Regions from separate parts of the Bradyrhizobium sp. Ken64 genome, predicted to be linked through region 1. Evidence: predicted binding sites of a transcription regulator. Region 1 holds the regulator's gene; the other holds the start of a gene.
The links. The regulator LexA, encoded in region 1, represses DNA repair genes until DNA is damaged. The targets are predictions, from matches to a motif close to TGTTCNNNNTGTGTTCNG.

Region 1 (7,136 bases):
GTCGCGCCCTTTCGTTCCTGATCCGTACCGCTATCCGCCCGCCTGCACGTTCCGGTAGCTTCTCGCTTCGTTGCGTATTATCGAGTGCAGGGAATGGCGGAGCCGGGCCGGACGGTACGGTCGCAGGGGATCGCGGGGACGTGGCCCGGGGGCCGCACCGCGTCTGCGGGCGGCCTTGCGGCTGCAGGCCTCGACCTCTGGACATCGCTGGCCGAGACCCTCCGCGCGTGGCTACGCGCCGAGGCTGGCGCCGGGCGGCTGTTGCCGTGGGTGCCCGTGGCGTTTGGCTGCGGCATCGCGCTTTATTTCTCCGCAGATCATGAGCCGGTGCTGTGGGTCGTTGCCACGAGCGCCGTCGCGCTCCTGCTTGGCGCGGCTCTGTTGCGGCGGAGCCGGTTGTTCGCCCCGGCCATCATGATCGCGGCGGTCGCGGCCGGCTTTGCCGTCGCGACCTGGAAGACGGCGCGCATCGCCCACCCCGTGCTGGCAAAGGCGCTCTATTCGGTGTCGTTGTCGGGCTTCGTCGAGGCCCGCGACATTCGCGAGCGTACAGATCGTTTTGTGCTGCGCGTCACCGCGATGGAGGCGCAGCGCAGCGACGTCAGGCTCGAGCGCGTGCGCCTGTCGGTCCGCAAGGGCACCGCGCCGGAGGTAGGCAGCTTCGTTCAGCTGAAGGCGCGGCTGATGCCGCCGCTCGCGCCGGTGCGGCCTGGCAGTTACGACTTTTCGCGCGACATGTTCTTCCAGGGCATCGGCGCCTCCGGCTTCGCAATGGGCGCCATCACGGTGGCGGCGCCCCCTGAGACCGCCGGCTTGCGGCTGCGTTATGCGGCCTTCATGCAAGGCTTGCGCGATGCGATCGATGCCCGCATCCGGGCGACGCTCGACGGCGACAACCGGGCGATCGCGACCGCGCTGCTCACCGGGCGACGCGATGCGATCACCACGCCCGTCAACGACGCGATGTTCATCTCCGGTCTCGGCCACGTGCTCTCGATCTCCGGTTATCACATGGCCGTCGTGGCCGGTGTCGTGTTCTTCGCGGTGCGCGCGCTGCTCGCTTTGGTTCCGGGATTGGCGGCCGGCTTCGCCATCAAGAAATGGTCGGCCGCCGCCGCGCTGGTCGCCGCCGCGTTCTACCTGCTGCTGTCGGGCGCGGAGGTCGCAACGCAAAGGTCGTTCTTCATGACGGCGGTGGTGCTGATCGCGGTGATGGTCGATCGCCGTGCCATCACCTTCCGCACGTTGGCTGTCGCCGCGCAGATCGTGCTGGCGGTCGCGCCGGAAGCGCTGGTGCATCCGAGTTTTCAGATGTCGTTTGCGGCAACGCTGGGGCTGGTGGCGCTGGTGCAGATCGGCATGCCCAATTTGTTTGCCTCGCCGGACCATTCGGCGACCGCGCGCATTGCGATGTGGGGTGGCCGCGAGATCGCGATGCTGTTCATGGCCTCGCTGATTGCGGGACTTGCGACTACGCCCTATGCCGCGTTCCATTTCCACCGTGTCACGCCGTTCGGCGTGCTCGCCAATCTCGGCGCGATGCCGGTGGTCTCGGCGCTGGTGATGCCGGCGGGACTGTTGGGGCTGCTTGCTGCGCCGTTCGGGCTGGACAGCGTGTTCTGGTGGCTGATGGGGATCGGCATCGAGTGGATGGTCGCGGTCTCCCGCTGGGTCGCGGCATTGCCGGGCGCGGTCGGCCGCATCCCGGCGTTCGGGATCGCGCCGCTGATCGCGGCGAGCCTGGGAATCATCGTGCTGGGCTTGTTGCGCACGCCGCTGCGCTGGTCCGGCGCCCTGGTGCTGCTGGCAGCGATCCTCTGGGGACTGTCGGCGCGGCAGCCCGACATCCTGATTGCCGGGGATGGCGCGAGCGTCGCGGTGCGGGGCAGGGACGGATATCTGCACCTGATCAGGACCAACAAGGACAGCTTTCTGCTGAGGGAATGGCTCGCTGCCGACGCCGATCCGCGCGATGCCGGCAGAGCCTCGCTGGCCGATGGCGTGTCCTGTGACGAATCCGGCTGCGTGACGCCACTGGCCGACGGGAGGCTGGTCGCGCTGGCACTGCGCGTCGACGCTCTCGCGGACGATTGCAGTCGGGCCGCGCTGGTGGTGACGACACGTCCCGCGCCGTCCGATTGCGCGGCGATGGTGGTCGATCGGCAGCGGCTCGCCAGCCAGAGCGCCCTGGCGCTGACGCAGCGTGGTGACGGGTTTGTAGTTCAGGCGGTGAGGGCGAGAGGCACGAGCCGCCCCTGGTTGCCGGCCGGCGCCGGTGAGGGTGATTTCGACGGCAGCCTTGCGCCGAAGGCGACCGCGTCCCGCATCAAGGACGCAACGCCCGCGGAGACGGACTTGCAGGCCGACGATTGATCTGATGGTGCGGAGCAATGCAGTGGGTTGGCGCATCCGCTCGGATTCGCCGGGCGCAAACCACACCTTCTCGCCGGCCACGGCCGGCGATGGCGATTCAATCCTGACCTCCGACCTCGTAGCCGGAGGGCGGCTGTGTCAGCCGATCGGCAGGTGCGTGACGGTCGGCTGCCTGTCGGCGATGATTTGCGCCTTGTTCTCGCGCTCGGTGACCGACTGAGTCACCGGCAGTTGCAGCACGGTCGCTCGCTGGCCTTCGACGAGCTGCGTCACCAGCACGTATTTGCCGTCGGGGAATTCGATCGCGTCATGATGGCGGTCGGGAACGTGCGGATCGATCTTGCCGAACTTGCCCACGCGGGAATTGATGGTGCGCGTCCAGATCCAGCGATTGTCGTAGCGGACGTCGTCGGCGAAGGCGAGCTCCGTTCCCGGCAGCAGGCAGACGGCAACAGACGGATCGGCTGCGGAGGCGAAGCCGCGCGTCGAGGTGCCGCGGAAGCTTGTCGTGACGATCGTCTCGCCGACTTCGGCGGGGCGCGACGCGACGGCATGCAGGCTGTAGTCACACATCGGGTGCTCCTCATGCTGGGATAGCAACCCGCGTCTCTCAATCGAGGCGCAGGCCTCTATCAGAGTTGAAGCACGAACGCTCTGCTTGGTTGTGGGCAAATCTGCGGCTGGTTTCTGCAGGCCGCGATCACATTATCTTTCCCGAATTCAATAGGAACAAAGCCCCTTGCGATGCATTCGGGAGGCGCATGCGCGAATATTGCCGGCTTGGCTGCAACGGTCGAACTTGACCGCTGGTCGTTGTTTCCTCGAACGCGCGAGCCGCGAAGCGGTGCTGTTTGAAGCGGTACCGCTTCGTCGGCGTCGCGAGGAGCCAGCGGCGGAGGAGGGGCCGGATAGTCTGTGCAGAACCAGAACGACTATCCAGCCGGAGCGGACGATCATCCGATCCAATCTCTGACCGGCGCTGCAGATCGGAAGCGCGCGAGGCGCCAAGCACTTCCGGTATGAAGTACTTCCGTTATCAGTACTTCCGGTAAAGCCCGATCAGCTTGCCCTGAATCTTCACCCGGTTGGGCGGCAGGATGCGGACCTCATAGGCTGCGTTGGCGGGCTCGAGCGCGATCGAGGCGCCGCGACGGCGGAAGCGCTTCAGCGTCGCTTCCTCGTCGTCGATCAGCGCCACCACGATGTCGCCGGTATCAGCGCTCTCGTTGCGCTGGATCAGCGCCATGTCGCCGTCGAGGATGCCGGCCTCGACCATGGAATCACCGCGTACTTCGAGCGCGTAATGCTCGCCCGAGCCGAGCATGTCAGGCGGTACGCTGATGGTATGGCTGCGGGTCTGCAATGCCTCGATCGGCGTGCCGGCCGCGATGCGGCCCATCACCGGCACCGCCACGGGACGTTCGCCCTCGTCCGCGGGCAGGCTGGAGCCCGCACGCACCTTGCCGAGATTGCCCTCGATGACGCTCGGCGTGAAGCCGCGGCGGCTGCCGGCCGCCGCCTGGAGCTCCGGCAGCTTGATGACTTCAATCGCGCGGGCGCGGTTGGGCAGGCGTCGGATGAAGCCACGCTCCTCGAGCGCCGTGATCAGGCGATGGATGCCCGACTTCGAGCGCAGGTCGAGCGCATCCTTCATCTCGTCGAAGGAGGGCGGTACGCCGCTTTCCTTCAGACGTTCACTGATGAATCGCAGAAGCTCGTATTGTTTGCGCGTTAACATCTCGACCAAAGTCCCCCGGTTGATGTCGTCCGATTCCGAGACGCAGAATTCGGCCATAAGCCGCCACATGCTCGAAACAAATCATGAACGGACACTATATGTTCGATACATGTTCCGCAACTGCTTAATTTACCGTGAACAAGGCAAACGTCGCGGAACGCGCGTTGCCGAGGCGGTCAGACGGGGAGCCGCAACACTTCGCAAGCCGTGCCGGTCTCGGCCTTCGGCGCGAATGGTGCGCGCACGAGAAGTACCTGTGCTGCAGCGAGATTCGCAAGCAGCGAAGAGTCCTGATGATTGACGGGAAGAACGACGCGTGTGCCATCGTCACGCTCCTCCAGATGCGCCCGCAGATAGTCCTCGCGCTGGTCGTTGGCGCCGACGTCGCGGCCGAGCACGGCGTGTTCACGGCGATGGTGAATCACCGAACGGCCCGACAGGGCGCGAATCAGCGGCACCATGAACAGGAAAGCGCACACGTAGGACGACACGGGATTGCCCGGCAGGCCGATCACACCCATTGCGCCGAGTCGCCCGTGCATCATCGGCTTGCCTGGCCGCATCGCGATCTTCCAGAACGCCATCGCGATGCCTTCGTCCCGCAGTGCCTGCTGGACTAGATCGTGGTCGCCGACCGATGCGCCGCCGGTCGTGATCAGGATGTCGGCGCCGCTCTCGCGGGCGCGGCGGATGCCGGCGGTGGTCGCCTCCAGCGTGTCGGCGGCAATCCCGAGGTCGATGGTCTCGGCGCCCTCGCTGCGGGCGAGCGCGTGCAGGGCGTAGCCGTTGGAATAGACGATCTGGCCGTGGCCGGGCGTGGTGCCCGGCATCACCAGCTCGTCGCCGGTGGCGAGAATGGCGACCTTCGGACGCCTGAAAACGGCAAGGTGCGGATGGTTCATCCCAGCGGCGAGCGCGAGGTCGCGCTCGGTGAGACGGCTTCCCTTGCGCAGGAGCACGTCGCCTTCGCGGAAATCAACGCCGGCGCGGCGGATGTGCCGTCCGGCGATCGCGGCTTCCTTGATCGTGATACGCTTGCCGGCGGCGACCGTGTCCTCCTGGATCACGACGGCGTCCGCGCCAGCGGGAACGACGCCGCCGGTGAAGATCCGCACGGCCTCGCCGGCGCCGACCGTCCCCGCGAACGGCCGGCCCGCCGCGACTTCGCCGATGACGGTGAGCTCCGAATCGATCGTCGCGGCATCGGCCGCGCGCACCGCGTAGCCGTCCATCGCGGACATCGCCTGCGGCGGCTGCGTGCGTCGCGCGGCGACGTCACGCGCGAGCACGCGATGGTAGGCCTCGTCGAGAGAAATCATGTCTTCCGGCAGCGGCTCTGCACCCGCCAGCACCGCGGCAAGCGCGTCAGAAACCGGCATCAAGGCCACGGCGAAAACTCCTGCTCGGCACGTTCGGGCGAATGTTCCGCAAGTCTTCTAGCCGAGCGCGGGCGCGGAGGCAAAAACGGCTCAGCGGGCGCAGTCGTCCCGTCGCTTCACATTGTTCCGGAAGGCGGCATTAAGCGCGTCGGGGCACGAGGTGACGGATCGGCAGGAGAGTGGTCATGGAAGCGACGAAAATCATGACAAGAGGAGAACGACGAGCGCCACTGATCAGCTCCCTGCCCGCCCGGGAGTTACGTCGGGCGCCTTCGGCCCCTGGTCTTTGTCTGGCAGCGGATCGGCCTGGGATTTCAGGTCGGCGGCCTTGCTCACAAGCTTGGCGGAAAGGTCCGAGTCTGAAGTTGTCCTGGCGAATTCAAGGAGAAGAGAGGCCTGCCTAGTGAGGTAGTTTTTGCCCAACACGGTGATGCACCCGTTCGTAGAAGTCCCAACGGGCTGTAGACTCCTGAAGACGGTATTCTGTTCCGGGAACTCTGTATAAAAATGCACAAAGTGATTGGTTCCAAAATCTTTCGAATTAGTTCCGTCGGGCGCACTTCCATGGGCTTCGCGCCGACGGATCGTCGTCAGATGCCCAATGCCCTCAATGCGTTCCCGACGTCACGCGGCGAGGTCACATGCACCGCCGTCAAGCCGCGCGCCCGCGCTCCCTCGATGTTTTCAGCAAGATCATCGAAGAACACGATGCGCCCGGCGGGCACGCCGATCGCCGCAACGACGTGGTCGAAGGCTTCCGCATCCGGTTTGCGCAGGCCGATGCTGGACGACAAATACAGCTCTCGGAAATGGCCGAGGAGGTCGGCATACTCCCTCGAGAAATGGTCCACGTGCGGCCGGTTGGTGTTGGAGAAAGCGTAAAGCGGCATCTGCTTCGCTGCCTGCGGCAGCAGCTCGGAGATCTCAGGCATTTCGCCGGCGAAGATCGCGTTCCAGCCTTCCAGGAACTGCGCGTCCGAAATGCCGATTCCGAGCGAGGCTCGCAATGAGGCGAAATAATCCTCATCGCTGATCTTCCCCATCTCGTGCAACCGATAGGCTTCGCTGTCCCGCACATAACGCGCGACGATGGCGTCGGGCTTGCAGCCGGCATGTCCCGCCCAGCAGGCGATCGCCTTGGAAAAATCGATATCGAGGACCACGCGGCCGAGATCGAATAGAAGCGCATCCGCGCTGCCGGGAGAGAGCGATGTCACCTGCGTCCTTTCACTCAGTATCGATATGGCTCGTGGTCGAACAGCGGAAACGCGCTGAACACACTCGGCGCATTGGTTGCGGTCGCCTGGTGCAGGCAGGATTTGTTGACCTCGGCGAACGAGGTCGCACCCAGGAGGCCGAGGCAGCGCAGCACTTCATCTTCGAGCAGCTCCAGCATGCGCGCCACGCCGGCTTCGCCGGCCGCCGCCAGCGCCCAGCATTGCAGCCGGCCGATGCCGACGACGTCGGCGCCCGCCGCGATCGCCTTGACGATGTCGGTGCCGCGACAGATGCCGCCATCGACCATGATCTTGGCGCGGCCGTTCACGGCGTCAACGATCTCCGGCAGTACGTGCATGGCGCCGCGACCGTGATCGAGTTGACGGCCGCCATGGTTGGAGACGTAGATCCATTCGACGCCGTGATCG
Region 2 (7,136 bases), on a different contig from region 1:
GGCCAGACCACGGCACACTACATCACCGACCTGCTTCAGGACGCCAACGTAAAGGTAACCCGGCTCGCCCATGGTGTGCCGGTCGGCGGCGAGCTTGATTATCTCGATGAAGGTACGCTATCGGCCGCGATGCGGCAGCGTACCCTGTTCTAGCCATCCAGACTCACGGAACGGACGACATGACGAAACTTTTCGCCACACGATGGGCTTTGGTCGCGACGATCGCGATGCTGGCGACGCCGGCGATCTCCGCGCAGCAGGACGACGGGGCTCCGCCGCCGTCCAAGCCCGGCAAGCCGATCAATGCCGGCGAGGTGCTCTCGGGCGAGCTGAACACGATGAAAGTGCGCGACGTCAAGAACGTCGGCAAGCGGATTGCCATGTACCAGATCACCTCCGAGCCGCGCCGGCTGCCGCCGCCGAACGGATTGTGCAATCTCGAGACCGGGCCCGAAACCTTTCAGCTCGTTCCCAGCGGCGACGCGCAGGCCGCACAGCTGAAGACGTTCGCCGGCAAGGAGATCTCGGTCAAGGTCGACGAGATCGCCTGCGCCAGCGATCCCGGCCAGATGAGCGAGGCCGTGATCACGAAGTGGAGCCTGATCAAGAAGCAGTAGGGGGCGGGGTGCTCTGCTCTCTCCGTCATTGCGAGGAGCACTTGCGACGAAGCAATCCAGACCGTCTCCTCGGCGCCAGTCTGGATTGCTTCGCGTCGCTCGCAATGACGAAGGTGAGAGAGTCGACCTAAACCCTCACCGGCCCCAGCGCATCAAAATGCCCGCGCTTCTGCAGCCAGGCCAGCAGCACCAGGCTCGGGATCGCCACCAGCATGCAGATCACGAAGAACAGCGGCCAACCGGTGGTATCAGCCACGAAGCCGGCGCCTGACGAGAGATAGGTCCGCCCTACCGCGGCAAGCGCGGTGAGCAACGCATATTGCGTCGCCGTGTGCAGCGGGTTCTGGCAGAGCGCCGAAAGATAGGCGACGAAGATCACCGTGCCGATGGCGCTGGTGAAGTTCTCACAGGTGATGGCGAAGGCGAGCGCCCATTGGCTGGTACCGACAAAGGCCAGCCACGAGAAGGAGAGGTTCGCGAGCGCCTGCACCACGCCGCCGATCCAGAGGCTGGTCGCAAGCGAATAGCGCCGCGCCACGAAGCCGCCGGCAAAGCCGCCGATCAGCGTCGCCGCGAGGCCGACGCCCTTCACGATCGCCGCATAGTCGTTGCGGGAGAAGCCGAGGTCGATCACGAACGGCGCGGTCATCGTGCCGGAGAAGGCGTCGGTGAACTTGAACAGCACGACGAAGGCGAGTGCCGCAAGCGCGTCCTTGCGCGTCAGGAATTCCGAGAAGGCGCCGATCGCCGCGTGCAGCACGCGCGCCAACGCGGTCTGCGTCTGCGTCGCGGCTTCCGCCCGCAACGACTGCTCGGGCTCGGTCGCCACCAGCGCCGTGATCGTCCCGATCAGCACCATCGCCGCCATCACCACATAGCCCCACATCCAGGCGGACGTGCGGGTGATGCCGGTGCCCTCGAAGCCCGAGACGATGAACAGCGCGCCGGCGGTCGAGACCAGCATGCCGATGCGATACGCCGCGACATAGGACGCCATGCCGGCGGCCTGCTCGCTCTCCGGCAGGCTCTCGACGCGGAAGGCGTCGACCACGATGTCCTGCGTCGACGAGGCCGTCGCCACCAGCAATGCGCCGAGCGCGACGTAGAACGGCGAGCGCGCGGGATCGGTCAGTGCCAGCAGCAGGATCGCTGCGATCAGCAGCAATTGCGAGAACAGCAGCCAGCCGCGGCGCCGCCCGAAAGCGCGCGTGAACAGCGGCACATGCATCGCATCGACCAGCGGCGCCCACAGGAATTTCAGCGTGTAGGGCGTGCCGACCAGCGCAAACAGCCCGATGGTCTTGAGATCGACGCCCGATTCCCGCATCCACACCAGCAGCGTCGAGCCCGACAGCGCCAGCGGCAGCCCGGACGAGAAGCCGAGGAACAGCACGATCAGCACCCGCGGTTGCAGGTAAACGGCAAGGCTGTCACGCCAGGAGGTGGGAGCCGTGTCGGGACTGGCGGGGGAGGTCGCGTCGGGTGCGGTCATGGGGTGGTGTTAGCAGATTCTGGCGGCCACAAGTGAGGTGTCGTCGCCCGGCTTGACCGGGCGACCCAGTATTCCAGAGGCCGGAGTTATGGCGGACCTGCGATCCCCGCATAGAGATCGTTCCAATCAGGATTATCCTTCTCGATCAGCGCAATCTTCCAGTCGCGCTTCCATTTTTTCAGGCGCTTCTCGCGTTTTATCGCATTCTCGGGATCATCGAATTGCTCGAAATAGACTAGCTTCACAACGCCATATTCCTTCGTGAAGCTCTCGACCAACTGCAATTTATGCTCCGCCACGCGGCGGATGAGATCATTTGTCACGCCAATGTACAGCGTTCCGCCGATCTTGCTGGCGAGGATATAAACGTAGTAGCAGCGCCCGCCCATCTGCCGCCTCCCGCTCCGCTGTCATCGTTCGCGAAGGCGGACGATCCAGTAATCACCAGCATCCCGGTTCAATCACGACTGCCGCGGCGTACTGGATGCCCCGCCTTCGCGGGGCATGACTGTGTGCCTCAATCTCACTCCCCCGCCTGGAGCTTCCTCGGGAACAGCTCGGCAGCGCCGGTGGCCACGAGATGCGGGGCTTCGGGTGCATCGGTCTTGCTGAAATCGAGCTCTTCGATGCGCCCGGCGCGTTTCTCGATCTTGTCGGCGGAGATCAGGATCTGGCGGACGTCTTCGTTCGCGTCGGCAAAGTGCTTCTGCAATTTCAGCACGCGATCCCTGAGGCGGCCGAGATCGTCGCCGAGCTTGATCACTTCGGTGCGGATCTGGTCGGCGGCGTCGCGCATGCGCGCGTCCTTCATGATCTGCTGCATCACCTGGATCGCCAGCATCAGCAGCGACGGCGACACCAGCACGACGCGGGCGCGATAGGCCTTCTGGATCACGTCGTCGAAACCGTCGTGGATTTCGGCGTAGACCGATTCCGACGGCACGAACATCAACGCCATGTCCTGGGTCTCGCCGGCGACGAGATATTTTTCCGCAATATCGCTGACATGCTTCATCACGTCGCCGCGCAGCCGCTGCGTGGCGATACGCTTTTCCTCGTCGGTGCGCGCGTCATGCAGCGCGGTCATCGCTTCCAGCGGAAATTTCGCGTCGATGCAGAGCGGCCGCTGGTCGGGCAGGAACACGACGCAGTCCGGACGCTTGCCGGTCGAGAGCGTGAACTGGAACTCGTAGGCGCCCTTGGGCAGACCATCCTGGACGATCGCCTCCATCCGCGCCTGACCGAAGGCGCCGCGCGATTGCTTGTTGGCGAGCACGTCGCGCAGGGTCGTCACCTGCGTGGTGAGGTCGGTGAGGTTCTTGTGCGCGCTGTCGATGATGCCGAGCCGCTCGTGCAGGGCGCGCAGGCTATCCATGGTGTTGCGCGTGGTGTTTTCCATCGATTGGCCGACCCGGTGGGTCACCGAATCCAGCCGCTCGTTGACCGCGCGTGCCATGTCGGCCTGGCGGCCGGCCAGCGTCTGGGTCATGGCGTCGACGCGGCCCGAAGCCTCGCTCTGGGCGTGCAGCATCTGGCTGATGCGCTCCTCGAGCTCGTCGGCGCGGATCGCGTTGGCCATCGCGAGTTCCGCCCCGCGCCGCCCGGAGCGCGCGATCACCACGGCAATCACCACCATCAGGATAAGGACCAGGGCGCCGAAGCCGATCAGCGCGTCCACGGCGCGCACCGGCCAGTCGCCGAGCATGAAAATGATCTCGTTCATGCCCCTGCTTCTAGCCGATTCGCTCGCCCGCACGAACGAATAGCGAACATTTAGTGTAAATGCCCCGTTAAATTTTATGGTTAACGAAACCCGAAGTTTTATGGTTAGCGGAGGGTTAACGGGGTTCCCGGCCGCATTGACCGCATCGAACGCGCGGCTTAAATCGCGGCCATGGCCCTCAGAGAAATCATCATCCTGCCCGACAAGCAGCTGCGTCTGGTCTCCAAGCCGATCGAGAAGGTCACGCCGGAGATCCGCAAGCTTGCCGACGACATGTTCGAGACCATGTACGACGCGCCCGGCATCGGGCTCGCGGCGATCCAGATCGCGCAGCCGTTGCGGCTGATCACCATGGACCTCGCCAAGCCCGACCAGGACGGCGAGACCAAGCCCGAGCCGCGCGTCTTCATCAATCCGGAAATCATCGCCTCCTCGGAGGACCTGTCGGTCTACGAAGAGGGCTGCCTGTCGATTCCCGAATATTACGAGGAGGTCGAGCGGCCTGCGAAGGTTCGGGTGCGCTACATGGATCTGGACGGCAAGGTGCACGAGGAGGACGCTGAAGGCCTCTACGCCACCTGCATCCAGCACGAGATCGACCATCTCAACGGCGTGCTGTTCGTCGACTATCTGTCAAAGCTCAAGCGCGACCGCGTGCTCAAGAAGTTCGAGAAAGCCGCCAAGCGCGCGGAGTGAGTACAAGCGACTGTGCTGCCCCACATTCCCCTGCGCTTCTTCCCCCCTTGTGGGGGAGGGTGGGGGAGAGGGGTAGCCCAGACGGAAGTCTCTCCGTCATCTGGATCAGGTGCGTGCCGCGAAACCTGAAACCGAGAGAGCGCGTCGTGTGGCACCCCTCTCCCTAGCCCTCCCCCACAAGGGGGGAGGGAACGTACCGAGTGCTTGTCATGCCCCTCCGCCTGATCTTCATGGGCACACCCGATTTCTCCGTGCCGACGCTGCTCGAGCTCGTCGCGCATGGCCACGAGATCGCTGCCGTGTATACGCGCGCGCCGAAGCCCGGCGGCCGGCGCGGCCTGCAATTGCAGCCGACCCCGGTGGAAGAGGCCGCGCGAAAGCTCGGCGTGCCCGTGCTGACGCCGAAGACTTTGAAAACGCCGGAGGCGCTGGAAGAATTTCGCGCCTTCGATGCCGATGCGGCCGTCGTCGTCGCCTATGGCATGATCCTGCCGCAGGCGATCCTCGATGCGCCAAAGCTCGGCTGTTACAATCTGCACGCATCGCTGCTGCCACGCTGGCGCGGTGCCGCTCCCATCAACCGCGCGATCATGGCCGGCGATGCCGAGAGCGGCGTGATGGTGATGAAGATGGATGTCGGGCTGGACACCGGCGACGTCGCCATGGCGGAACGGCTCGCGATCACGGACAATATGACCGCGCTCGATCTGCACGATCGTCTGTCCCGGCTCGGTGCCGATCTGATGGTGCGCGCCATGGCCGCGCTCGATCGCGGCGGGCTCCAGCTCAAGCCGCAGAGCGAGGACGGCGTCACCTATGCCGCCAAGATCGACAAGGCCGAGGCGCGGATCGACTGGACCAGGCCCGCGCGCGAGGTGCTGCGCCATATCCACGGCCTGTCGCCGTTTCCCGGCGCCTGGGCCGAGCTTGAGAATGCGCGGATAAAGATTCTGCGCTGCGAGCTGGCGAACGGCACGGGCGCACCCGGCGAGGTGCTCGACGATCACCTCACCGTCGCGTGCGGCGAGGGCGCAATCCGCCTTCTCGAGCTCCAGCGCGAAGGCAAGGCGCGCATGCAGGCCGCAGACTTCCTGCGTGGCGTGCCGTTGAAGGCAGGCGCCCAATTCAAGTGACGCTGTCATACCCCGCGAAGGCGGGGTATCCAGTACGCCGAGGCTTCTCGGTCAAACGGATAGGCTGCGGAGTACTGGATCGCCCGGTCGAGCCGGGCGATGACAGCGAAACTGGACAAGATGCCCCGCTACAAGCTCATCATCGAATATGACGGCGCGCCGTTCTTCGGCTGGCAGGTGCAGGAGACGCTGCCCTCGGTGCAGGGCGCGCTGGAGGCTGCCGTCAAGGCGATGACCGGCGCGGATGCGCGCGTGCACGGTGCCGGGCGCACCGATGCCGGCGTGCATGCGCGTGGCCAGGTCGCGCATGTCGATATCGACAAGCAGTTTCCGCAGGGCCGTTTTCGCGACGGCTTGAACGCGCATCTGCGCCCGCATCCCATCGCCGTGCTCGAAGCCGAGATTGTGCCGGAGACTTTCGAGGCGCGCTTCTCGGCCGTGAAGCGCCACTATCGCTATCGCATCGTCAACACCCGCGCCAATCTCGCGCTCGATGCCGGCCACGCCTGGCGCGTGCCGCGCCGGCTCGACACCGATGCGATGCATGCGGCGGCACAACGCCTGCTCGGCAAGCACGATTTCACCACCTTCCGCGACACCGAGTGCCAGGCCAGATCGCCGGAGAAGACGCTCGATCAGCTCGACGTGTTGCGCGATGGGCGCGAGATCACGATTCTCACCTCGGCGCGCTCGTTCCTGCACAGCCAGGTGCGCTCGATGGTGGGGTCACTGATGTGGGTCGGCGAGGGCCGCTGGACCGCGGACGATCTCTCCGCAGCGCTCGCCGCGCGCAACCGCGCCGCCTGCGGCATCGTCGCCCCGCCGGACGGGCTGTACCTGATGCAGGTGGATTATTAGGAGCGGGGAGTTCTCGCCTCCCCACCGGTGTCATGCCCCGCGCAGGCGGGGCATCCAGTACGCCGCGGCGTCTCGGCTCAATCAGCGCTGTCTCTGGAATACTGGATCGTCCGCCTTCGCGGACGATGACAGCGGAGAATGGCGCGGTCGTGGCCTACCCAAAATACCTCGCCAAAATCCCGCGATACACCTTCGTCAGCTGCTCCAGATCCCTGACCGGTACGCGCTCGTCGATTTGGTGCATGGTCTGGCCGACCAGGCCGAACTCGATCACCGGGCAATAGCTCGAAATGAAGCGCGCGTCCGAGGTGCCGCCTGAGGTCGACAGCTCCGGCTTGCGGCCCGTCACCTCCTCGATCGCGGACACCGCGAGTTCGGTGAACGGGCCGGGTTTGGTCACGAACACGTTCGAGTTCGAGGGCTCCCAGACGATGCGGGCGCGGATGCGGTTGCCGCAGGCTTTTGTCAGCCGCGTCTCGACCAGTTCGCGCAGGCTCGCCTGGGTGTGATTGTCGTTGTAGCGGATGTTGAATTTTGCGCGGGCTTGTCCCGGGATGACGTTGTTGGCGGTGTTGCCGACGTCGACCGAGGTGAATTCGAGATTGGAGGCCTGGAAC

Region 2: AC0L2F_RS32825 (DNA recombination protein RmuC) is a predicted target of LexA. The motif match lies at 3,864-3,881, and genes of this name have one in related genera.

Annotation. Positions count from the first base shown of each region.
Region 1 is NZ_JBVVPA010000003.1:171,292-178,427, reverse strand. Features, by position in the region: gene AC0L2F_RS06695 (ComEC/Rec2 family competence protein) at 94-2,373, shown strand; gene AC0L2F_RS06690 (hypothetical protein) at 2,512-2,946, opposite strand; gene lexA (transcriptional repressor LexA) at 3,410-4,111, opposite strand; gene AC0L2F_RS06680 (molybdopterin molybdotransferase MoeA) at 4,288-5,499, opposite strand; gene AC0L2F_RS06675 (HAD family hydrolase) at 6,081-6,707, opposite strand; gene AC0L2F_RS06670 (alpha-hydroxy acid oxidase) at 6,722-7,136, opposite strand, start outside.
Region 2 is NZ_JBVVPA010000034.1:26,353-33,488, reverse strand. Features, by position in the region: gene recR (recombination mediator RecR) at 1-153, shown strand, start outside; gene AC0L2F_RS32840 (hypothetical protein) at 180-617, shown strand; gene AC0L2F_RS32835 (AmpG family muropeptide MFS transporter) at 745-2,109, opposite strand; gene AC0L2F_RS32830 (GIY-YIG nuclease family protein) at 2,196-2,498, opposite strand; gene AC0L2F_RS32825 (DNA recombination protein RmuC) at 2,633-3,832, opposite strand; gene def (peptide deformylase) at 4,004-4,528, shown strand; gene fmt (methionyl-tRNA formyltransferase) at 4,738-5,661, shown strand; gene truA (tRNA pseudouridine(38-40) synthase TruA) at 5,782-6,519, shown strand; gene dapE (succinyl-diaminopimelate desuccinylase) at 6,674-7,136, opposite strand, start outside.